Regions from separate parts of the Pseudomonas sp. AG1028 genome, predicted to be linked through region 3. Evidence: riboswitches for the same ligand, from Rfam matches in the RefSeq annotation. Region 3 holds a riboswitch; each other region holds the start of a gene.
What was found. A riboswitch is a leader RNA that binds a small molecule or an ion and turns the genes downstream of it on or off. The one in region 3 is predicted to bind cobalamin.

Region 1 (7,945 bases), on a different contig from region 3:
CCACGCTTGGCGTAATGGGGCACATGGGCCGACAGCAGCGGCAACACCAGCAGGCTGCCAAGGCTGAACACCACGGCCATCACCTGCACCGCTAACTGCGCGCCTAGCAGGCTGACCAGCGGCTCGGCCAACAGGCCGTAGCTGGCTGCCATCAGCGCCAGACCAGCGCCCATCCCCTGCCCTTCGCTCAGCCAACGCTGGCGCAGGGTGCTGACTGGCATTTGCAGCAACACGCCGACCAGTGCGGTGATCACGAACACCTGGGTGATCCACTCCTGGCCGCCGCCATAGGCGTGGCTGTAGGCCGGCACAGCCAGGTACAACGGGTGAAACAGCAAGGGATAGGCGGCCGCCAGCAAGGCGAAGCGCAGAAAGGGCCACTGCTGGAGCATGTCCAGACACTGGCGCAGCATGGTCACCGGCTCTTCGCCCGATACCAGATCCTTGAGCGGTAGGAAGCGCCATTGCACCAGGGTCATCACCGCAAAAAGCGCTGCCGCTATGCTGCCGGTCACCGAAAAATCGACGCTGATGAACAACAGGCCTGCCAGCGGCCCCAGCAGCATGCCGGCGGTACTGGCCATGTTGTGCAGGGCGAACGCCTGCTTGCGCAGCTGGGCATCCTGGCACTCGTCCGCCAGGTAAGCCTGCGCACAGGGCGTGAACAACGCCCCGGCGAAACCGCTCAGGCAGGCGGCCAGCAGCAACACCGTGAGGCTTTCGGAGAAGCCGAATACCGCGAAACCAACGCAACGCACACCGCAGCCGATCAGAATGGCGCGCCGGTAGCCAATCCGGTCACCCAGCAGGCCACCGAGCAGAAACAACCCCTGCTGGCTGAACACCCGAATGCCCAGCACCAGGCCCACGGCCCAGCCGGCCAGCCCGAGGTTCTCGCTCAGGTGCCCGGCCAGATAGGGCATCAGCATGTAGAAGCCAAAATTGAACGTCAGCCCGTTGAGGATCAGTACGCGAGCAGCAGGAGATAGTGAGCTCAGGGTGGTCAGAACACGGCGCATCAGGACACGACACTCTCGAAATAATTAGTACGCCGAACTCGCCCGCTCGACAATCTGCTCGAAATGCTGCCTGGCACGCGCAGGCAAGGATGTAGGAATCTGCACATCGCCAACCGGCAACTCGCCGACCTGAATCAGCATCACCATGCCCATCGCCAGGTGCGGAATGCACTGGATGCCATAGAAGCCCGGCACGTCGAACTTCACCTCGATTTCTTCGTTGATCCTGCCCTTGAACGGCTCGGCGCCATCGGGCAGAAAACCAAGCACGCTGGCGGCATTGTGGCTTGGCTGAGTGGCAATGAACTTCACTGTGTCGCCCGGCGCGATGGCCAGATAATCCGGCTCGTAGACCATGGCACCGCCGGCGCCACGGTTGAGCATCTTCACTTCGTGCACCTCGGCCAGAGCCGTAGTGCAGAGCAGGGTGGCCAGCAAAGCGGCGGCGTAGCGAATGGGCATGGCAGTCGTCCGTGTCAGGCCGGATAGAAGCGCAGGATGCGAGCGCCGTCGTCCGGGTCGGTCAGGTAGCGGGCACGCACGCCAAAAGTGTCACGCAGGCGTTCGGTGGTCAGCACCTCGTCTGGTTCGCCCAGTGCCACCAGTCGGCCACGTTCCATGACGCCTAGGCGGTCGCATTCCAGAGCCTGGTTGAGGTCATGCAGGGCGATCAGCGTGGTGACCGGCAGCGCCCGCACCAGGTTGAGAATCGACAGTTGGTGCTGAATGTCCAGATGGTTGGTCGGCTCGTCGAGCAGCAGGATCTGCGGCTGCTGGGCCAGCGCTCGGGCGATATGCACACGCTGGCGCTCGCCGCCGGACAGGGTGCTCCAGGCATGCTCGTGCATGTGGGCCATGTCCACGTCGGCCAGAGCCTGCATGACGATGCGCTCGTCACTGGCGGACCACGGCTGCAGCGCCGATAACCAGGGCGTGCGTCCCAGCTCGACGGCATCGCGCACCGTCACCGCGTCGCTGGTATCGGCCTGCTGTTCGACGAAGGCCAGTTGCCGGGCCACGTCGCGGCGACTCAGGCTTGCCAGCGGCTTGCCATTGAGGTGCACCTGGCCACTGCCTGGCGTACGAATGCCGGAAAGCAGCTTGAGCAGGGTCGACTTGCCCGAGCCGTTGGGGCCGATCAGCCCCAGGGTTTCACCCTGACGTATTTCCAGGTCGACGCCAGCCACGATTGCCCTGCCCTTCACCGACCAGCCAAGGTCGCTGCACTGCAACACGGTGCTCATCGTACCCGCCTCCCGCGCACCAGAATCACCGCGAACGCCGGCGCGCCGACCAGCGCGGTGACCACGCCGATGGGCAGCACCTGGCCCTTGATTGCGATGCGCGACAGCACGTCGGCGGCAATCAGGAACACCGCACCGATCAGCGCCGAGACCGGCACCAGCCGGCCATGCCGCGCGCCGACCAGCAGCCGCGCGGCATGGGGAATCACCAGACCGACGAAGCCGATGGAGCCGACGATCGACACCATCACTGCCGTGACCAATGCAGTGCTGGCGATAAGCGTGGCCTGCACGCGGCGCACCGGCACGCCGAGCGATGCCGCCGACTCGGCGCCAAAGGTGAAGGCATCCAGCGCCCGCGTGTGCCAGGCGACCAGCAGCACCCCGGCCAGAGCCATCGGCACGGCCAACAGCACATCCTGCCAGTCGACCCCGCTCAGGTTGCCGAGCAGCCAGAACATGATGCCGCGCGCCTGCTCGGCGCTGGCCGACTTGGTGATCAGAAACGAGGTCAGCGCGTTGAACAGCTGGGAACCGGCGATACCGGCCAGAATGATCTGCGCACTGCCGCTGATCGCCCCGCCACCGGCTGCACGGGCCAGCAGCGCGACCAGGGCGAAGGCGGCGACCGCGCCGAGAAAGGCGCCCATGGACAGCGACAGCATGCCGGCGCCCAAGCCGAGCAAGGCGACGGACACCGCGCCGGTCGAGGCACCGGCGGAAATGCCCAGCAGGTAAGGATCGGCCAGCGGATTGCGCAGCAGCGCCTGCAGCACCACCCCGGACACCGCCAGCCCGGCGCCGCAGCTGGCGGCGACCAGGGCGCGGGTCAGGCGGTAATTCCAGACGATGCCTTCATCGATCGGGTCGAGCACGAAGCCCGCCGCGAACAGTTTGTTGGACAGCACCTGAAACACCACCGAGGGCGCAATGCGGGTTTCGCCCAAGGCGACGCCGGCGATCACCGCCACACCCAGGAGCAGCAGGCAGGCGATGGTCAGCAGGAACAGGCGAGAACTGCGCGCTATCATTGGAATTCGTCAACGGCCTTGGCGAGGGTCTCGATGCCGGTGATCATACGCAGCGAAGCCTGCATGCCATCGGCATCGATGATCACGACGCGCCCGTTCTTGACCGCATCCATGTGCTTGGCGACCGGGTCGTTGCGCAGGAACTCGAGCTTCTTCTCCACGTCGTCGGCGGGAAAACGGCGACGGTCCATGCGCGCCAGCACCAGCACCGTGGGGTTGGCCTTGGCCAGGGTTTCCCAGCCGACGCTCGGCCATTCCTCGTTGGACTCGACCACGTTGCGCAGACCCAGGGACTTCATCATGTAGTCGGCTACGCCTTTCTGACCGGCCACGTACGGATCCAGATCCATGTCCGGGCTGGAGAACCAGAACAGCGCGGAAATATCCCTGGCCTGGCGCTGCTCGGCACCAGCCACTGCCGCGGCCAGGCGCTTGCGCAGGTCGGCGACCAGGGCGTCGCCCTTGTCCTGCACGTCGAAGATCTGCGCCAGCTGATTGATGCTCTTGTACAGGCTGTCGATCTGGAACGGCTGCAGGCGGGTACCGTCGGCGCCAACCAGGTTGTCCTTGCCTTCGCAGTCGGTCGGCATGATGTAGGTGGGAATGTTCAGGTCGTGAAACTGCTTGCGCGTACCCACCACGCCCTGCTCGCCCACCATCCACTCGAACTGCACCGCAACCAGGCCTGGGCGCTTGTTGATCACCGACTCGAAGCTCGGATCGTTGTCGGCCAGGCGCGGCACCTTGGCATTCTGCGCTTCGAATTCGGGCAGCACGTGGCTGAACCATAGCGAGGTGCCGGCCAGGCGTTCTCCCAGGCCCAGGGCGTAAAGGATTTCGGTGCCCGCCTGGCCGATGGTCACGGCGTTGCCGGGGCTTTTCGCGAACGTCAGTTGCTGGCCGCAGTTTTCCAGGGTGAGCGGGTACTGGGTCGGGCCGGCGGCATGGGCCATGGAAGACAGCGCCAGGGCGGCGCCAATGACGGCAAGGCGTGACACGAACATGCGGGTGATCTCCTAATCGACAAATACGCATGACGGCAGTGCGTAGGCTGGAGAACACATCACGCTGCGCGGCCATGGCCGCACCTGTCCCTTGCGGGAAGTGATCACGGATGCCCCTCCCGGACACCCCGCCGGTGGTTCGATGACTGGCGCCTGCCCGCCCGAAAGCGAGGTCAGCCCCATGCCGGCAGGTCTCCTGACTGGTACGTCTGCACAGCGATGCGGCCTTCCCGGAAATGACTCCAGTGACACGATTGCAGCGCTGCTCTGTACCTACAGTTGCGGGGGCAGTTCCGTTTGGCCACCCGAGGTGGCGACGGATTCCCTATTAATTCCTCGCGGAAACCGGCGGCGGCATCTTAACCAATAAGTAGTCCGCCTGCAGTGTTTTGCGGCGCCGGCTCGTTCAGCCAGGGCAACGCAACGACCTGCGCGAAAGCGCGGCCATTATTGTTACAACATAACATTTTAGCAAGCTGATTCGGTCATGGCTGATAACCAACAGCTAGACGGGGAATCAATACAGGCAGGTTCAGAGCAAAAAGGCGCCGATGAATGCAATAGACCGGCACGACGATCGCCGCCCCATAGAAAAAGGCCCCTGTAGCGACTTCGCTGCAGGGGCTTACGGACTCAGTCCGGCAGTGCGTAGGCGATCACGTAGTCGCCGCGGTCCGGCGAGTTACGGCCGCCGCCCGCAGAGATCACGATGTACTGCTTACCGGTGGCCGGATCCTTGTAGCTGATCGGCGTGCCCTGGCTGCCGACCGGCAGACGACCTTTCCAGACTTCCTGGCCGGTGGCGCTGTCGTAGGCGCGCAGGTAGTAGTCCTGAGTGGCGGCGATGAACAGCAGGCCGCTCTGGGTGGACAGCGTGCCGCCGATGGTCGGCATACCGACTGGAATCGGCAGGTGCATCTTGATACCCAGCGGGCCGGTATCCTGCACGGTGCCGACCGGTACTTGCCAGGCGATCTGCCGGGTGTTCAGGTCAACGGCGGTCAGGGTGCCGAACGGCGGCTTCTGGCACGGGATATCCAACGGCGAGGTGAAACGCAGCTTGGCATTGATCGCGTACGGCGTGCCTTCCAGCGGTACCGCGGCGTTGGCGATGTTGGCCGCTTCGCCGCCGTCATTCTTCGGCACGCTGCCTTTGGCTGGCTGAGGAATCAGCTGCACTTCGAGACCGACACGCATGTCGTTGACGAACAGGTAGTTGCGCGTCGGATCGACCGACAGGCCGCCCCAGTTCATGCCGCCCAGCGAGCCTGGCAGATTCAGCGACGGGTCGGTACCCGGCGGCGTGAACAGGCCGTCATAGCGCATCGACTTGAACTTGATGCGGCACATCAGCTGGTCGAACGGCGTGGCGCCCCACATGTCGGACTCGGTCAGAGTGTCCGCACCGATCTGCGGCATACCGACGGAAACCGGCTGGGTCGGCGAATAACGCTCACCCTCGATCTGCCCCGGTTGCACCGCACGCTCCTGCACTTCGGTCAGCGGCTTGCCGGTCAGGCGGTCGAGCACGAACAGCTGGCCGGCCTTGGTGCCGAACACCAGCGCCGGAACCTTGCTGCCGTCGGGCTGGGTGAAGTCGATGAAGCTCGGCTGCATCGGCACGTCGAAGTCCCAGAGGTCGTTGTGCACGACCTGATAGACCCACTTCTCATCACCGGTGGTGGCGTCCAGCGCCAGCATAGAGGCACCGTACTTGCGGTCCAGCGCGGTGTGCTTGAGGCTCCACAGGTCGATGGCGGCGCTGCCGACCGGCATGAACACCGTGTTGGAGTCCGGATCGTAGGACATCGGCGCCCAGACATTCGGCGTGGAACGGGTATAGGTGTCGCCCACCGCTGGCGCTTCGCGATCTTCCGGCTTGCCCGGGTCGAATGCCCAGCGCATCTCACCGGTGATCACGTCGAAGCCGCGCATCACGCCGCCCGGCATATCCGTGCTGACGTTGTCGGCTACACGGCCGCCAACCACCACGGTCGTGCCGGCCAGGGTCGGCGCCGAGGTCAGTGAATACTGGCCCGCATCGGCACCCTTGCCCAATCCCGCCTTGAGGTCGACACGACCCTGTACGCCGAAGTCGGAGCAGAACTCGCCGGTGTTGGCGTCCAGGGCGATCAGCTCGGACTCGATGCTGTTCATCAGAATGCGCTGCTGGCAAGCGGCGCCGGCCGCTACGCTGGCCACCTTGATGGGCGTCGAATTCGGCTGCGTGGGCTGGGCGATCGGCCGCGTGGCATCGAAGTACGCGAGGCCGCGGCAGCGCATCCACTTCTTCTGCTGGGCATTGATCTGCCGGTTCCAGATTTCCTTGCCGGTAGCCGCTTCCAGGGCGATGACGTTGTTGTGCGGGGTGCACAGGAATACGCGGTCACCGACCTGTAGCGGCGTTTGCTGGTCTTCGGCGCCATTGCCGGTCGGGCTTTCCGGGACGTCACCGGTGCGATAGGTCCAGGCGACCTGCAGATTCTTGACGTTATCGGGGGTGATCTGGTCCAGCGCGACGAAACGCGAGCCGCCTGGCGTGTTGCCGTAGTGCTCCCAGTTTTGCTGCGCCTCGCTCGCCGGCGTCGCCACCGGCGCATTGCCACTGGCGGCCACCACCGGATGGGGCTGGAACATGCCCCATACCGCGGCGCCGAAACCCAGTAACAACACACCGGCCGCCACGAAGGCCGGCGCCGGCCTGGCGGTACGGCCGCTACCGCGCTGCAGCAGCGGATAGGACAACGCCACGCAGATCATGAAGCCGGTCAGCACCATCAACCGCGAGATCAGCGGCCAGAAATCCAGGCCGGCGTCCCACAGGGACCAGGCCAGGGAGCCGACGAACACCGCTGCGAACAGCACACCGCCAGAAGCCCGAGCACGCACGATCTGTAAGCCAGCGACCAGCATCACCACACCGGCGATCAGGAAGTAGGCACTGCCGCCAAGCGCGACCAGGCGGTACCCGTAAACGCTGAAAAACAGGCCGGTTGCCAGAATGACCAGGCCGAGCGCCGCGAGCCAAAGTCGCGCGACAGCCGAAGGTGGCGATCTATCGTTTGCCATCGAATAATCCAAGAAGTCGTTTTAGAAGAGCCCGGCGGGCGATTAACCGGCAATTATACAAGCGCAGCGGCTGTCGAAATATTCAGAAACATGGCTGAATTCATCTATATGTATCGTTTTTCACGATGCCGTTTCGCTGAGTACTCGCAACCGCCCTACTCCAACGTCCGCAAAAGCCTGACGAACGCGCTGCAGCGCAGCGGGCGCGAGCATCACATGGTGTGCTCGTAGAGAATCGCTGCGCCCACGCCAATCAGCACCAGGCCGCCGAGGATCTCAGCCTTTTGACCGATGGCGGTGCCAATCAGACGGCCGAGCATCACACCGATGGTGGCCATGGTCATGGTCGCCAGGCCGATAGCCAGTGACGCCACCCAGATGTTCACGTCGACGAAGGCCAGGCCGATGCCCACCGCCAGCGCATCGATGCTGGTAGCGAGCGCCGTGGCGGCCAGCAGCCAGAACGAATGGGACTTGGGCTTTTCCTCTTCCTCATCAGCGTCGGGTCGCAAGCCTGCGTAGATCATATGCACGCCGAGCAGCAGCAATAGCGTGAAGGCGATCCAGTGATCCCACTC
Region 2 (7,945 bases), 110 kb from region 3:
TGCGCCAAGCCGTCGTCCTGCAGCGCCAGATGCAAGCGCTCGGCGATGTCCCAGCGGCCTTCGAGCAGCTCGATGTTGTTGTCTCCCATGCGCCCGTCGGTCACCCGACACAGCGCATCGTAAGGTGCCGCGAAGCCCATCAGGTCGACGACGCGAGTGGTGTCGTCCACGTCGATAGCCTGGGGTAGATAGGCAACCCGAGCCGGCCGCACGATGCGCCCGGCGCTTGGCTGCAAGAGGCCAGCTAGCAGCCGGCCGAGCACGCTCTTGCCGGCACCGTTGCGCCCCACCAGGCCGGTGTGGCGGGCATCGAAGGTTTCGCTCAGCTCATCGAACAATGGCTGGCCATCGGGGAAATGAAAGGACACACGCTCGAGCGCGATAACAGGCGAGTTCGTCATGAATGACTCCAGGCAATGCCGTGAAAACGCGCGGCACAGGGCCACGGCGGACGATCACAGGTCGTGCGTACACGACGGCATTACTGGCGCATTGGACGAAACTCCGGCGGGGAATGAGCGGCCAGGGTAAACCTGGGTCAGGCTGAGGGCAACCCGGCAAACTAATGGGCTAACTGCAGGCAGTAGGATGGGTGCAACCCATCGGCAATTGATGGGTTTTCACCCATCCTACAGACTGCAAACCAAATCGGTTGAGCGCAGCGACACCCAGAAGATCGCCCTGGGTATCGCTGCGCTCAACGCCAGGCTACGAGCGTTGTCAGCTTTCTTCGCTATCGAGCAGCAGGTTTTCCAGGGCCTCGCGGTACTCGCCTGGCTCCTGCCAAAGGCCGCGCTGCTGGGCTTCGAGCAGGCGTTCGATGATGTCCTGCAGGGCGCCGGGGTTGTGCTGCTGGATGAAGTCGCGGGTGTCTCTGTCCATCAGGTAGGCGTCGGTGAGCAGGGCGTACTGGTGGTCGTCGACCAGCTCGCTGGTGGCGTCGAAGGCGAACAGGTAGTCGATGGTCGCGGCCAGTTCAAAGGCGCCCTTGTAGCCATGGCGTTTCATGCCCTCGATCCACTTCGGGTTGGCCGCACGGGCGCGTACCACGCGGGCCAGTTCCTGCTTGAGGGTGCGGATCCGTGGCGTGTCGGGCTGGCTGTTGTCGCCGAAGTAGCTGGCCGCCTTGCCACCGCGCAAGGTTTCCACCGCCGCCAGCATGCCGCCCTGGAACTGGTAGTAATCATTGGAATCGAGGATGTCGTGCTCGCGGTTGTCCTGGTTTTGCAGCACCGCCTGCATGCGCTCCAGGCGCTCGGCGAACTGCTCGCGGGCCGGTGCGCCCTCGACGCCCTTGCCGTAGGCATATCCGCCCCAGTTCAGGTACACCTCGGCAAGATCCGCACGGCTTTCCCACAGGCGCTCTTCGATGGCGTTCTGCACGCCGGCCCCATAGGCACCCGGCTTGGAGCCGAAAATCCGCCAGCCAGCCTGGCGCCGTGCCTGGTGTTCGTCCAGCCCGCCGTCCTGCAGTGCCAGGGCTTCTTCCCAGACCCGGGTGGACAACGGGTTCATGTCCGGTGCTTCGTCGAGGTCGGCAACCGCCTGCACGGCGTCATCGAACAGACGGATCAGATTGGCGAAGGCATCGCGGAAGAAGCCGGACACCCGCAGGGTCACGTCCACCCGCGGGCGACCGAGCTGCTCCAGCGGCAGCACCTCGAAACGCTCGACCCGCTGGCTACCGGCCTGCCACACCGGGCGCACGCCCATCAGCGCCATGGCCTGGGCGATATCGTCGCCGCCGGTGCGCATGGTCGCGGTGCCCCACACCGACAGGCCGAGCTGGCGCAGGTGGTCGCCTTCGTCCTGCAGGTGGCGTTCGAGCAGGCGATCAGCGGCCTGCACACCGAGGCGCCAGGCGGTGGGCGTGGGCAGGTTGCGCACGTCCACGGAGTAGAAGTTGCGCCCGGTCGGCAACACGTCGAGCCGCCCCCGGCTTGGCGCGCCACTGGGGCCGGACGGCACGAAACGGCCTTCGAGCGCGCTGAGCAGGCCATGCATCTCGGCGTCACCACAGGCGTCCAGCAGCGGAGCGATATGGCCGTGCAGACCGTGCAGCACGAGTTCGCTGAGCGGGCCGACCGACCCGGCCCCTTCGATCAACCGCAACCCGAGCAGCTCAAGGCGCTCGCGGGTATCGCCCACCGTGCGCCAGGGCTCGTCGCCCAGGCTCACCAGCACTTCCGGCCGTGGGCCGGCCCAGGGCGCCGCCATATCGCAATCGAGCGGATCGAAATCGAGTGCTAGGTCATGAGCCAGGGCGCGTAGCAGGCTGGCATTGCCGCCCTGCCCGTCGCCACGCGGAATGCGCAGCAGCGCCAGCAGCGTGTCGCGGCGCAACTGCCCGGCCGGCGACTCGCCGAACACGTGAAGGCCATCGCGGATCTGTGATTCCTTGAGGTCGCACAGGTAGGCATCGAGCTGCGGCAGCCAGCTGGCGGGGTCATCGTTCAGCTGCAGGCCCAGTTCGCGATCCAGGCTGGCCTCGCGCACCTTCTGCAGGATCTCGCCACGCAGCTCGCTGGCGCGGCGCAGGTCGAGCTGGCTGGCGTCGTAATATTCGTCGGCCAGGCGCTCCAGATCGCGCAGCGGGCCGTAGCTTTCGGCGCGGGTCAGCGGCGGCATCAGGTGGTCGATGATCACCGCCTGGGTGCGGCGCTTGGCCTGGGCACCTTCGCCGGGGTCGTTGACGATGAACGGGTAGATGTTCGGCAGCGCGCCGAGAATCGCCGTCGGCCAGCAGCTTTCGGAAAGCCCGACGCTCTTGCCCGGCAGCCACTCCAGGTTGCCGTGCTTGCCGACGTGGATCACCGCATTGGCCCCGTATACGTGGCGCATCCAGAAATAGAAGGCCAGGTAACCGTGGGGCGGCACCAGGTCCGGGTCGTGGTAGACCGCCGCGGCATCGACCTGATAACCCCGTGCCGGCTGGATGCCGACGAAGGTCAGGCCGAAGCGCAGGCCGGCGATCATCAGCCGACCCTCGCGGAACATCGGGTCGCTTTCCGGCGAGCCCCAGCGCTCCAGCACCGCCTGGCGATTGACCTCGGGCAGTGCCGCGAAGCAGCGCTGGTAGTCGTCCAGTGCCAGGCTCTGGGCGCAGGGCCGCAGGTCGAGATTGTCGAGGTCGTTGGTCACGCCGCCGAGCAGTTGGTGGATCAGCGCGGTGCCGCTGTCCGGCAGGCCCTCGACCGGATAGCCCTGGGCTTGCAGGGCGCACAGGATATTCAGCGCCGCGGCTGGCGTATCCAGGCCGACCCCGTTGCCGATGCGGCCATCGCGGGTCGGGTAGTTGGCGAGTACCAGAGCAACGCGCTTATCCACAGCCGGCAGGCGCTGCAGGTCGGCCTGACGACGCGCCAGTTCAGCGACGAAATCCATCCCGGGCAGGTGCGCGCGGTAACAGACCACGTCGCTCTGGCTGCGCTCGCTGCGAAAGGCCAGGCCCTTGAAGCTGATGGGCCGGGTGATCAGCCGGCCATCCAGCTCCGGCAGCGCGATATGCATGGCCAAGTCGCGAGGGCCGAGGCCCTGGGCGTTGCCTTGCCACTGTTCTTCGCTGTCCAGGGCGCAAAGCGCCTGCAGCACCGGCACGTCGCGGCGGAACGGACGCGCCTGGGGCGACTCCGGGTTGGACTGGGCGAAACCGGTGGTGTTGAGAATCACACTGGCGCCCGCTTCATCGAGCCAATCCTCCACCTGCGCCAGGCAGGCCGCCTCCTTGAGGCTGGCCACGGCGATGGGTAAAGGGTTGAGGCCCTGGGCCTGCAGCCGCTGGCAGAAGGTGTCGACGAAGGCCGTGTTGGCCGCCTGCACATGGGTGCGATAGAACAGCAAGGCGGCAACCGGTGCATCCGCTTTCCAGTCGCCGCGCCAGTCCTGCAGCGAGGCATTGCCGATACGCGGGTGATAGAGGCCGACCCGCGGCAGCGGTTGCGGCGTCTGCCAGCCATAGTCACGGCCCAGGTAACGGTCGGCAATGCAGTTGAAGAACTGCCGGGCGTTATCCACACCGCCCTGGCGCAGGTACTGCCAGAGCCGCTCGGCATCTTCGGTGGTCACGTTGCCCAGCGCCGTGAGCTCGGGGTCGGGGTTGTCACAACCCGGAACAAGAATCAGCGTCTTGCCCTGCCCCGCCAACTCCAACAGCCGCTCGATGCCGTAGCGCCAGTAGCTGACGCCGCCGTGCACGGAAATCATGATCACCTTGGCGTGCCTGAGCACCTGCTCGACGTAGAAATCCACCGAGGCGTTGTTGCTCAGCTGCGCCGGGCTGGCCAGGCGCAGGCTGGGGTAATCCTCGGGCAGATGGCGGGCGACTTCGGCCAACAGCGACAGGTGCGAATCGCCGGTGCACAGCACCACCAGTTCGGCGGGTGTCTGGCCGAGGTCGGCGATGCTGTCGGCCGGCAGCGATTGGCCGGGCTGAGTACGCAGCAGGTGCATGATGGGCGCCGGTTACGCCAGCGCCGCTTTCAGCTCGGCGGCGATGGCGGTGTGATCCAACTCCTGGCCGATCACGATGAGGCGGGTCACTCGGGCTTCGTCTGTTTTCCAGGCGCGGTCGAAGTGCTTGTCGAAGCGCTGGCCAACGCCTTGCAGCAGCAGGCGCATGGGTTTGTTCGGCACCGCGACGAAGCCTTTCACGCGCAGAATGCCGTGTTTGCCGACCACATCCTTCAGCGCAGCGAGCAGGCGCGCCTCTTCCGCTTCCGGTAGTTCCACGTGGAACGAGTCGAATTCATCATGATCGTGATCGTCGTCTTCATCGTCGTGGTGGGTGCGGCGGCCCTCGATGTGCAACTCGGTCTCGCTGTTCAGGCCCAGCAGCACATTGAGCGGCAGCGAGCCGCCATGAGCCTCGACCACCTTGACCGCCGACGGCAGTTCCTCGGCCACTTCGGCGCGCACGGCAGCCAGCGCGCCGGCATCGAGCAGGTCGGCCTTGTTGAGAATCACCAGGTCGGCGCTGGCCAGTTGGTCGGCGAACAGCTCATGCAGCGGCGACTCGTGGTCGAGGTTGGGGTCGAGCTTGCGCTGGGCATCGACCTGATCGGGGAAGGCGGCGAAGGTGCCGGCAGCCACCGCCGGGCTGTCTACCACGGTGATCACCGCATCGACGGTGCAGGCGTTGCGGATTTCCGGCCAGTTGAAGGCCTGCACCAGTGGCTTGGGCAGGGCCAGGCCGCTGGTTTCGATGAGGATATGGTCGAGGTCGCCGCGACGCTCCACCAACTCGCGCATCACCGGGAAGAACTCTTCCTGCACGGTGCAGCACAGGCAGCCGTTGGCCAGCTCGAACACCCGGCCATTGGCTTCTTCCTCGGTGCAGCCGATGGAGCACTGCTTGAGGATTTCGCCATCGATACCCAGCTCGCCGAATTCGTTGACGATCACCGCGATGCGCCGGCCCTCGGCGTTTTCCAGCATGTGGCGCAGCAAGGTGGTCTTACCGGCACCGAGAAAGCCGGTGACGATGGTGACGGGAAGTTTGGCGAGCGTTTTCATGGAAGCCCCTGGCAGTCTGCAGAAACGGCGAGCGGGCGATAGGATGGCAGGCACGGGCGAACCCATGCCGAGCATCACCGGATCACCCCGCCCGGTTGTCGAAAGCGTTATCGAGGCAGGTCTCCTGGCTGGCAGGTCATGGCGCGCGGCCGGCCTTCCCGGTTGCCCAGTGGCGATTGGCGACGCACTCGCTGCTTACAGTTGCGGGGGCAGCCACGGCGATCCGTGTTCCCTCTTAGCTGCTTGATGACAAGCAGCACCTCGAAGAATGCAAGGCTACGCAGCCCCCGCGACACGGTCAATCGCGGCGCGACCTGCAGCATATTGACGCCCTGATTGCTTCGTGGTGTTCTTGGCTGGTTGTTTCAGGTGTCTCACGCCGCCGTGCGTGAGGTGAAACGGGAAGCCGGTTCGAGTCCGGCGCTGCCCCCGCAACGGTAAGCGAATGCCAGGATCGTTTTGGCCACTGTGCGTATGCATGGGAAGGCCGATCCCCATCGCCGCAAGGTGATCATCGCAAGCCCGGAGACCGGCCTGGATCGTCTGTTTGGCAACCCGCGGTGGGCGGGCACGCGCCGATCGCTGCCTGCCTGTGCGGGCTGTCTCGCCGTGTCCTGCTGTGCCGTCTACCCCTGAGGTCTACGATCATGTCCAGCAGCGTCATTTCCACCTCCAGCGTTTCCACATTGCCCCTGTCACAGCGCATCCTGCTTGCTTTTGGCAGCTGCGTGCTGGGCGCAGTGCTGATTTTCTTCGCCGGCTTCTCCCACGTCGAAGCCCTGCACAACGCCGCCCACGACACCCGGCACAGCGCCGCGTTTCCGTGCCACTGAGGGCTTGCTGATGATCAAGCGTATCGCCCAGACCGCCGGCTTCGCCGGCCTGCTCGCCGCCATCGTGCTGACGGTGCTGCAGAGCCTGTGGGTCACCCCACTGATCCTGCAGGCGGAAGGCTTCGAAGTCGCGGAGCCTGCCGCCATCGAACACAGCCATGACGCCACCGCTGCCCACGACCATGGCGCGAGCGGCCACAGCCACGACGGCGAAGCCTGGGCGCCCGAAGACGGCTGGCAGCGGTTGTTATCCACAGGCCTGAGCAATCTGGTGGTCGCCGTCGGCTTCGCGTTGATGCTCGCTGGCCTGTTCACCCTGCGCGCCCCGGAAAAAACCTGGCAGGGCCTGCTCTGGGGCCTGGCCGGATTCGCCACCTTCGTCCTGGCGCCCGCCAGCGGCTTGCCGCCGGAGCTGCCGGGCACTGCCGCAGCGGAACTAGTGCTGCGCCAGTACTGGTGGACCGGCGCGGCCGCGTCGACCGCGGCGGGCCTGGCGCTGCTGGCATTCGGCGGCAATTGGATGCTGCGCATTCTCGGTGTGGCGATTCTCGCCTTGCCCCACCTGCTCGGCGCGCCGCAGCCCGAGGTGCATGAAAGCCTGGCGCCCGAGGCGCTGGAACATGAGTTCATCCTCGCCTCACTGCTGACCAACGCTGCGTTCTGGGCGGCGCTGGGCCTGGCTGCCGCCTGGTTCCACGGCCGTGGGCGCCAGCAACAGTGAGTGAGCGGCCTGTTCTCGTCGCCGGCCTGGGTTGCCGGCGCGAGTGCTCGCTCGAAGAGCTGCTGAGCTTGCTCGACGACACCCTGGCTGAACATGGCTCGAGCACTGCCGAGCTGACAGCCCTGGCCAGCAGCGAGCACAAGGTCGATGAGCCAGGCTTGCAGCAACTGGCAGCGCACCTGAACCTGCCGATCCACTTCCTGCCCGCCGAAGTGCTGGCGGGTTACCATGGGCGCTTGAGCCAGACCTCGGCCATCGCCCAGCGTGTCACCGGCAGCCCGGGCGTTGCCGAAGCCAGCGCCCTGGCGCTGGCCGAACGCTCGAGCAATCGACCGGCTCGCCTGTGGATAACCAAGCGCAAGAGCCCCAACGCGACAATGGCCGTTGCTCGCAGCGATCCGTAGGGTGGATCGGGGCGCGTAGCCCACGCTTTCTCGATCCAAGGGAAGGCGATCCCCCACCTGGCGACCGCATAAGCCGAACACCACGGTGGAAGAGAAAAGCATCTTCCACCCTACACCCAGGAATCCAATGACCGTCTACTTTATCGGCGCCGGCCCCGGCGACCCCGAGCTGATCACCGTCAAGGGCCAGCGCCTGATCCACAGCTGCCCGGTAATCCTCTACGCCGGCTCGCTGGTGCCCGAAGCGGTGCTAGCCGGCCACCGCGCCCGTCAGGTGGTGAACACCGCCGAGCTGCATCTGGATGAGATCGTCGCCCTGCTGCGCGCCGCTCATGAGCGCGGAGAAGACGTAGCGCGGGTGCACTCCGGCGACCCGTCGCTGTATGGCGCCATCGGCGAGCAGATTCGTCACCTGCGTGCGCTGGGCATCCCCTTCGAGATCATTCCCGGCGTGACCGCCACAGCCGCCTGCGCCG
Region 3 (7,945 bases):
GCAAAAAGTGCGGCAGTTTAACAGCGCTGGCGCGGACAGGTTTCGTAGCCGCATTGAGCGCGGTTTCGTAGCCTGGGTATCGCTTCGCTCTACCCAGGCTATGGATTGGTTGAGTCGGTTACGCCACTATCCAGCAACGCCCGCCACAGGGCCTCAGGCTCGGCGAACTCACGGTCCACCGCCGGCAACGCCGGTCGCTGCAACACCAGCACCGGCACGCCACGTTCGCGGGCGACCTGCAGCTTGTGCTCGGTGGCCGCGCTGCCGCTGTTCTTGCTGACCAGCACATCGCAGTTCAGCCGCGCGAGCAGCGCGCGCTCGTCTTCCAGGCTGAACGGCCCGCGGGCACCGATCACCTCGGCCTGCTCGCCCGCCGGCTGGCCTTGCAGGCAACGTACCGTCCAGTGCTGATGGGCGGGAATCTCGTGCAGATGCTCCAGCGGCTCGCGCCCCAGGGTGAACAGCGGGCGCCGGAATGGCGCCAGGGCGGCGATCAGTGAGGACCAATCGAACACCTCGCGCCAGTCATCACCCGGCGATGCCGTCCAGCCCGGACGCCGCAGCGCCCAGCAGGGCACACCGGCCTGCTGGGCAGCGCGTGCCGCGTTATGGCTGATCTGCGCGGCATAGGGATGCGTGGCGTCGACCAGAAGCGTGATGCCTTCCCTGTGGATAAATTCGGCCAGCCCCTCGGCACCGCCGAAGCCGCCGACACACACCTGGCAGGCTAGATCCTCGGGCACCTTGCCCAACCCGGCGAGGCTGTAGATATGTTCGTGGCCAAGGCGGCGGGCGAGACTCAGCGCTTCACCGATCCCGCCAAGCAAGAGGATGCGGCTCATCGCGGCTTGCTGACGTCGAGCAGGGTGATCGGCAGCGCGCCGCGCCAGGTGTCGAAGCCGCCCAATGGCTTGGCCTGGGCCACCTCGATGCGGGTCAGCTCGCCGCCGTGTTCGCCGCGAAAGGCGATCAGTGCTGCCTCGCTCTGCAAGGTCACGGCATTGGCCACCAGCCGGCCGCCGGGCTTGAGTGCTTGCCAGCAGTGCTGCAGCACACCGGGCACGGTCACGCCGCCACCGATGAAGACCGCATCCGGCGCGGCCAACCCTTCCAGCGCCTCGGGCGCCCGCCCGGCCACCAGTTGCAGGCTGGGCACGCCAAGGGCGTCACGGTTGTGGACGATATGTGCCTGACGCCCTTCGTCCGCCTCGATGGCGATGGCGCGGCAGCTGGGGTGGGCGCGCAGCCATTCGATGCCAATGGAGCCGCAGCCGGCGCCGACATCCCAGAGCAGCTCACCCGGTGACGGCGCCAGCCGCGACAGGGTAATAGCCCGCACATCACGCTTGGTCAGCTGGCCGTCATGACGATAGGCGTCATCAGGCAGGCCGGGGGTCAGCGGCAGGCAGCGGGCGCCCTCACCGGCCAGGCACTCGATGGCCACCAGGTTGAGATCCGCGGCGCGCTCGAGGGACCAGCCATCGGCCAACCCATCGATACGCCGCTCGTGTTCGCCACCCAGATGCTCGAAGACGCTTAGCCGGCTAGCGCCGAAACCCCGCTCACGCAGCAACTCGGCGATAGCGGCCGGGCTGTCGCCATCGTTGCTCAGCACCAGCAGACGCACGCCGGGGTGGATCTGCGCCTGCAACGCCGCCAACGGGCGGGCGACCAGCGATACGACGGCGGTGCTCTGCAGCGGCCAGCCCAGACGGGCCGCGGCCAGGGACACCGACGATGGCGCTGGCAGGATACGCAGCTCGTCCGGCGCCAGCTCGCGGGCCAGGCTGGCGCCGACGCCGAAGAACATCGGGTCACCGCTGGCCAGCACGCAGACCGGCGTGCCGCGGCGCTCGAGCACTGGCGTCAGGGAAAACGGCTTCGGCCAGGGCAACCGTACAGCGCGGATGCAATGGGGCAGAAGCGCCAGCTGGCGCTCGCTGCCGACCACCAGCTCGGCCGCCAGCAATGCATGCCGCGCCGTCTTGCCGAGGCCGGCGTAGCCATCTTCACCAATGCCCACGACGGTCAGCCAGGGTGTCATTTCTCAGTCCTCATCATTGGCAGCCAGCAGTGGATTGGTGAAGTGGCCATTCGCACGATCTGTAGCAATGGCCTTCTCTACAGCGACTGCCATCATCACATCTCAGCCACGCCACTTCGCGATCCGACGACGCGGCTTTTCATCCCGGCGAGCAAAGCGGGCATAATAGCGCCTCTGTCGGTGCCCAGCGGCTACATGTGAGCCAATGCGGCCTAAGAGGGAACACGAGCAGATCGTTCTGCAGCGTGGCTGCCCCCGCAACTGTTGCAGCGTCATCACATCTCAGCCACGCCACTTCGCGATCCGACGACGCGGCTTTTCATCCCGGCGAGCAAAGCGGGCATAATAGCGCCTCTGTCGGTGCCCAGCGGCTACATGTGAGCCAATGCGGCCTAAGAGGGAACACGAGCAGATCGTTCTGCAGCGTGGCTGCCCCCGCAACTGTTGCAGCGAGCGCCTTGCCAATCGCCACTGGGAAACCGGGAAGGCCGGCCAGGCGCCATGACCTGCGAGCCAGGAGACCTGCCGACCGATTCAGTCGCATGAGCCCACACCGGGCGGGGTGTCCCGGTGAGAGAAACGAAACCTTCTCTGGCCTATCCTCGAACGGATGCCCATGTGACCCGACATTGGTGATCCGTTGAAACAGCCTGCTCGCACATCATCCCCACCTGTTCGCCCCTCGGCCTGCCCGGGGTTGCTGCGTATCGTGCAGGCGAAGGATGGTGGCATCTGTCGCATCAAGCTGCCCTGCGGCCGCCTCGCAGCCGAGCAGGCCGAACGCATTGCCCATGCCTCGCAGCAGCATGCCGGCGGGGTGATCGAGGCAACCAACCGCGGCAATCTGCAGATTCGTGGCATCCACGCAGGACGTGAGGACGCGCTGATCGGCGAGCTGCTGGACGCCGGCCTGGGCCCCAGCAAGCCCGGCGCCGATGACGTGCGCAATCTGATGGTCAGCCCAGCCGCTGGACTCGATCCGCAGGCTCTTGTGGATATCTCACCACTGGCCACGGAGCTGCTGGCGACGCTGGAGAACACGCCGCGCCTCCATGCCCTGTCCCCGAAGTTCGCCCTGCTGCTGGACGGCGGCGAACGCCTGGCGATGCTCGAACACCCCCACGATATCTGGCTCAGCGCCCTGCCCCTCGATGACGGGATCGGCTATGCCTTCGGCCTGGCTGGCTGCCCGCCCGTTTCGGCAGATGATGCGCCCGCATTGGCTATCGTGCCGCAAGCCGAAGCTCATACGCTGATCATCATCCTGCTCGACCTGTTTCTCGAGCTGGCCGCCCCCGAGCAGACGCGCATGCGCCATCTGCTGGAAACCCATGCGCCTGCCGAGCTGCTACAGCGTCTTCAGGCTCGGTTGGGCAATGCGCTGCTGCCGATGAACGATTGGCGCCGGATACCGGCGCACGCCAATGCCCATCTCGGCATCCATGAACAGCACCAGCCGGGTCTCGTACATATCGGCGCCAGCCCTGCCCTTGGCCGACTGGCGGCCGAACAGCTGCTCAGCCTGACAGCACTCGCCCGCCGCTACGGCGACGGCAGCCTGCGCCTGACGCCCTGGCAGAGCGTGCTGTTGCCCAATATTCCCGAAGCCGCTGCCGATGCAGTTATCCACAGCGTGCATGCGCTGGGCCTGCTGACCGATGCCAGCGCGCCGCTGACTCGCATCATCGCCTGCACCGGCGCCAGCGGCTGCGCCAAGGGGTTGGCCGACACCAAGGCCGATGCCCTGCGTCTGGCCGAACGGCTGCCCGCAGGCAGCGAGCAGCCAGGCATTCACCTCTCGGGCTGCAGCCGCTCCTGCGCTGCCGCCCATCGCGCGCCCTTTACGTTGCTGGCCGTGGCCGAAGGTCGCTACGACCTGTTCGCCCGCCAGCCCCTCGGCAGCGGCTTCGGCCAGTTGCTGGGCCATCACCTGACACCTGACGAAGCCGCCGCCTTGCTCGCCTCGCTCACCGCTACCCGGAGTTTCACCCGATGACCGATTACATCCGCGATGGTCAGAAGATCTATCGCAACTCCTTCGCCATCATCCGTGCCGAGGCCGACCTGAGCGCCATTCCGGCGGATCTGGAGAAGCTAGCGGTGCGGGTCATCCACGCCTGCGGCATGGTCGACGTGGTGCAGGATCTGCGCTTCTCGCCGGGTGCCGGCAAAGCCGGGCGTGAGGCACTGGCCGGAGGCGCGGCGATTCTCTGCGATGCGCGCATGGTCGCCGAGGGCGTCACCCGTGCACGGCTGCAGGCCGCCAACCCGGTGATCTGCACCCTCAACGATACCGGCGTACCGGAGCTGGCCAAACAGCTCGGCAATACCCGCTCGGCGGTGGCCCTCGAGCACTGGCGCGAGCACCTGGAAGGCTCCGTGGTGGTGATCGGCAATGCGCCGACCGCGCTGTTCTACCTGCTCGACATGCTCGCCGCCGGCGCGCCCAAGCCGGCGCTGATCCTCGGCTTCCCGGTCGGCTTCGTCGGCGCCGCCGAATCCAAGGACCTGCTCGCCGCCACCTACGCCGAGCACGGCGTGCCCTACGTGATAGTCCAGGGCCGCCGCGGCGGCAGCGCCATGGCCGCCGCGGCGATCAACGCCCTGGCCACGGAGGTCGAGTGATGAACGGTATGGATAGCCCGGGTATGGAACGCCTCGGCAAAGGCCGCCTGCTTGGCCTGGGCGTAGGCCCCGGCGACCCGGAACTGATCACCCTCAAGGCCCTGCGGCTGCTCAAGTCGGCGCCGGTGGTCGGCTATTTCGTGGCCAAGGCCAAGGCTAACGTCGGCCAGGGCGGCAATGCCTTCGGCATCATCGAGGCACACCTGGAAGACAGCCAGCAACGCCTGCCGCTGGTCTACCCGGTGACCACCGAAAAGCTCGAGCCGCCACTGACCTACGAAGGTGTGATCAGCGACTTCTACGACACCTGCGCGCTGCAGATCGCCGAGCATCTGGACGCCGGCCGCGACGTGGCGGTGATCTGCGAGGGGGACCCGTTTTTCTACGGTTCCTACATGTACCTGCACGACCGCCTGGCCGAGCGCTACGAGGCCGAGGTGATCCCCGGTGTGTGCTCGATGCTCGGCAGCGCCGCGGTGCTCGGTGTGCCGCTGGTGTACCGCAACCAGAGCCTGTCGGTGCTCTCCGGTGTGCTGCCCGAGGACGAGCTGCGCGAGCGCCTGCGTAGCGCCGAAGCCGCCGTGGTGATGAAGCTGGGGCGTAACTTCGAGAAGGTGCGCCGTGTGCTGCAGGATCTCGGCCTGCAAGACCGCGCCCATTACGTGGAGCGCGCGACCATGGCCAACCAGCGCATCGTGCCGCTCGATGAAGTCGAGCCGATGGCCTCGCCGTATTTTTCGATGATCGTGGTGCCGGGCGAGAAGTGGCGCGGTTGAGCCGCGCCCTCTCCTGCAAATTGAATCTGGAATCCCCATGACCCTTTCCCCTGCCATCGTCATTCTCGGCCCCTCCGCGCTGGCCACCGCGCGGCGCATACAGGCGCTTTATCCACAGGCGGTTATCCACGGCCTGAATGGGCGAGTCGAAGCCGATGCGGCCTATGACGACTTCGGCGATACCCTGCGCAGCCTGTATCGCAGCGGCACGCCGATCATCGCCCTGTGCGCCGCCGGTATCATCATTCGCAGCCTGGCGCCGCTGCTCGCCAGCAAGGGCGCCGAGCCGCCGGTGCTGGCGGTGGCCGAAGACGGCAGCGCCGTGGTGCCGCTGCTGGGCGGCCTGGGTGGCGTCAACCGCATGGCCCGGGAGATCGCGGCAAGCCTGCAGGTCAGCGCGGCGATCACCACCAGCGGCGAACTGCGCTTCGGCACCTGCCTGCTCGACCCGCCGAGCGGCTACGTCCTGGCGGATATGGAACAGGGCAAGCGCTTCGTTTCCGACCTGCTCGGCGGGGAAAAGCTGCGCATCGACGGTGATGCACCCTGGCTGGATCAGAGCAAACTGCCGATGGCCGAGGATGCAGGGCGTACCCTGCATATCACCACAGAGCAGCGCACGGCTCAGGCGGATGAGCTGCTGATTCATCCACGCACGCTGCTCGCTCTGGTCGACAGTGCGGACAACCTTGCCGCGCGAATCGGCCAGGCGTTCGAACAATCAGGCCTTGCGCAGAAAGCCCTGGCCGCCCTGCTCGCACCAGCAGCCCTGATGGCCGATAAGGCGCTAGCTCAGGCCGCCAGTGAACTGGGCATGCCGCTGCGCTTTGTCACGACGCATAGCGCACTGCCCGCGGCTATCGCGCAGCAAGACGGCCTGCAGCTGCTGAAGGCCGAATCGCCCGACGCCGCGCAAACCATCGGCCGGCCGCGTGGCCGCCTGAGCGTGATCGGCCTCGGCCCGGGCGCGGCGGAGCACATGACACCCGCCGTACGCCGCGCCTTGGATGAAGCTCAGGACCTGCTCGGTTACGAGACCTACGTGCGCATGGCCGAGCCGCTACGCGACGATCAGGTGCGCCATTGCAGTGACAATCGCGAAGAGCTGCAACGCGCCCGCCACGCCTTCGAGCTGGCTGCCAGCGGCCGCCGTGTGGTGGTGATTTCCTCGGGCGACCCCGGCGTGTTCGCCATGGCCGCGGCGGTCCTGGAAGCCCTCGAAGAGGCCGAGGCGCCGGCCAGTTGGCAGACCGTCGAGCTGCAAGTGCTGCCCGGCGTCTCCGCGGCCCTGGCCACCGCAGCCAAGGCCGGGGCGCCGCTGGGCCACGATTTCTGCCTGATCTCCCTGTCGGATAACCTCAAACCCTGGACGGTGATCGAGAGCCGTCTCGACCACGCCGGCGCCGCCGACTTGGCCATGGCCTTCTACAACCCGATCTCCAAAGCGCGCCCCTGGCAGCTGGGCCGGGCCCTGGAAATCGTCCGTACCCATCGCACGCCAGACACCGTGGTGGTCCTCGGCCGCGATATCGGCCGCCCTGCCGAAGCACTGCGGGTGATCAGCCTTGGCGAGCTGACGCCGGAGATGGTCGACATGCGTACCCTAGTGATCATCGGCTCCAGCCAGACCCGGCGCTTGCCCCGTGGCGACGGCGGCGAGTGGGTGTACACGCCACGCAGTTACCCACAGCCGTAGCCTCAGGCCTTTACATCACCTTTACATCGCCCTGACAGCGCCTTGCACAGACCTCTGGATAATCGACGCTGCCCCGCTCCCTGCGGGGTCATCGTCTTCTCCGGAGCCCATGATGAACGCCCGACTCCCTCGCCTCGCGGTTGCTGCCCTGCTGCTCTCGCTTTCCGTCAATGCATTGGCCGGCCCCGGAGGTCCAGGCGGACCGGGTGGCGGCCCTGGCTGGCGCGGCGGCCCGGGACCAGGTTGGGGCGGCCCCGGCCCCCGGCATGGTCACGGCCTGCCGGACCATGCTCGCGAGCTGTGGATAGGCAGTGCGCTGTACTTCGTCGCGGCCGGCACCTACTACATGTGGAACGCCGACCGCCGCCAGTACATCGTGGTCGAGGCGCCGCCGGTGATCCGCGCGGCGCCTACCGCCAACTACGACGTGATCGCCTACCCGGCCCGTGGCCAGAACGCCGACCTGCAGGCGCGCGACCGCTACGAGTGCCACAGCTGGGCGGTCAGCCAGAGCGGCTTCGACCCGGCCACTGCGTACAGCGCGCCGCCGGTCAACGCCAGCGACACTTACCGGCGCGCCCTGGGCGCCTGCCTGAGCGGGCGCGGCTACAGCATCAATTGAGCAGTGCGTTGAGATCGTCGTAGAGCGCCTGGGGAATCTGCACGCCATCGACGAGGCTGCCGGCGCGAGCATCGTAGCGGCGCTGCGATGGCAGTCGCGCGCCCTGCCCTTCGATACCATCGAACAGTGCCTCGGCCCGGGCCAGGTGCGCGTCGGCCGCAGCGCCGAGAAAGCGCTGCGGA

Region 1: it holds a riboswitch for cobalamin, as region 3 does, so the genes downstream of both, FB481_RS08275 (ABC transporter substrate-binding protein) here and cobG (precorrin-3B synthase) in region 3, are expected to answer to the same signal.
Region 2: it holds a riboswitch for cobalamin, as region 3 does, so the genes downstream of both, cobW (cobalamin biosynthesis protein CobW) here and cobG (precorrin-3B synthase) in region 3, are expected to answer to the same signal.

What each region holds. Positions count from the first base shown of each region.
Region 1 covers NZ_VIVP01000004.1:222,345-230,289, forward strand. Annotated here, with positions in the region: gene FB481_RS08255 (MFS transporter) at 1-1,019, opposite strand, end outside; gene FB481_RS08260 (pseudoazurin) at 1,044-1,481, opposite strand; gene FB481_RS08265 (ABC transporter ATP-binding protein) at 1,496-2,263, opposite strand; gene FB481_RS08270 (iron ABC transporter permease) at 2,260-3,294, opposite strand; gene FB481_RS08275 (ABC transporter substrate-binding protein) at 3,291-4,298, opposite strand; cobalamin riboswitch at 4,467-4,663, opposite strand; gene FB481_RS08280 (membrane-bound PQQ-dependent dehydrogenase, glucose/quinate/shikimate family) at 4,932-7,367, opposite strand; gene mntP (manganese efflux pump MntP) at 7,580-7,945, opposite strand, start outside.
Region 2 covers NZ_VIVP01000005.1:220,470-228,414, reverse strand. Annotated here, with positions in the region: gene FB481_RS09945 (ATP-binding cassette domain-containing protein) at 1-401, opposite strand, end outside; gene cobN (cobaltochelatase subunit CobN) at 721-4,449, opposite strand; gene cobW (cobalamin biosynthesis protein CobW) at 4,462-5,511, opposite strand; cobalamin riboswitch at 5,608-5,790, opposite strand; cobalamin riboswitch at 5,862-6,064, shown strand; gene FB481_RS09930 (CbtB domain-containing protein) at 6,159-6,344, shown strand; gene FB481_RS09925 (CbtA family protein) at 6,355-7,065, shown strand; gene FB481_RS09920 (cobalamin biosynthesis protein) at 7,062-7,469, shown strand; gene cobM (precorrin-4 C(11)-methyltransferase) at 7,597-7,945, shown strand, end outside.
Region 3 covers NZ_VIVP01000005.1:113,365-121,309, forward strand. Annotated here, with positions in the region: gene FB481_RS09500 (cobalt-precorrin-6A reductase) at 99-842, opposite strand; gene cbiE (precorrin-6y C5,15-methyltransferase (decarboxylating) subunit CbiE) at 839-2,044, opposite strand; cobalamin riboswitch at 2,386-2,589, shown strand; gene cobG (precorrin-3B synthase) at 2,685-4,040, shown strand; gene FB481_RS09515 (precorrin-8X methylmutase) at 4,037-4,669, shown strand; gene FB481_RS09520 (precorrin-2 C(20)-methyltransferase) at 4,693-5,445, shown strand; gene cobJ (precorrin-3B C(17)-methyltransferase) at 5,483-7,141, shown strand; gene FB481_RS09530 (hypothetical protein) at 7,254-7,763, shown strand; gene FB481_RS09535 (Ldh family oxidoreductase) at 7,756-7,945, opposite strand, start outside.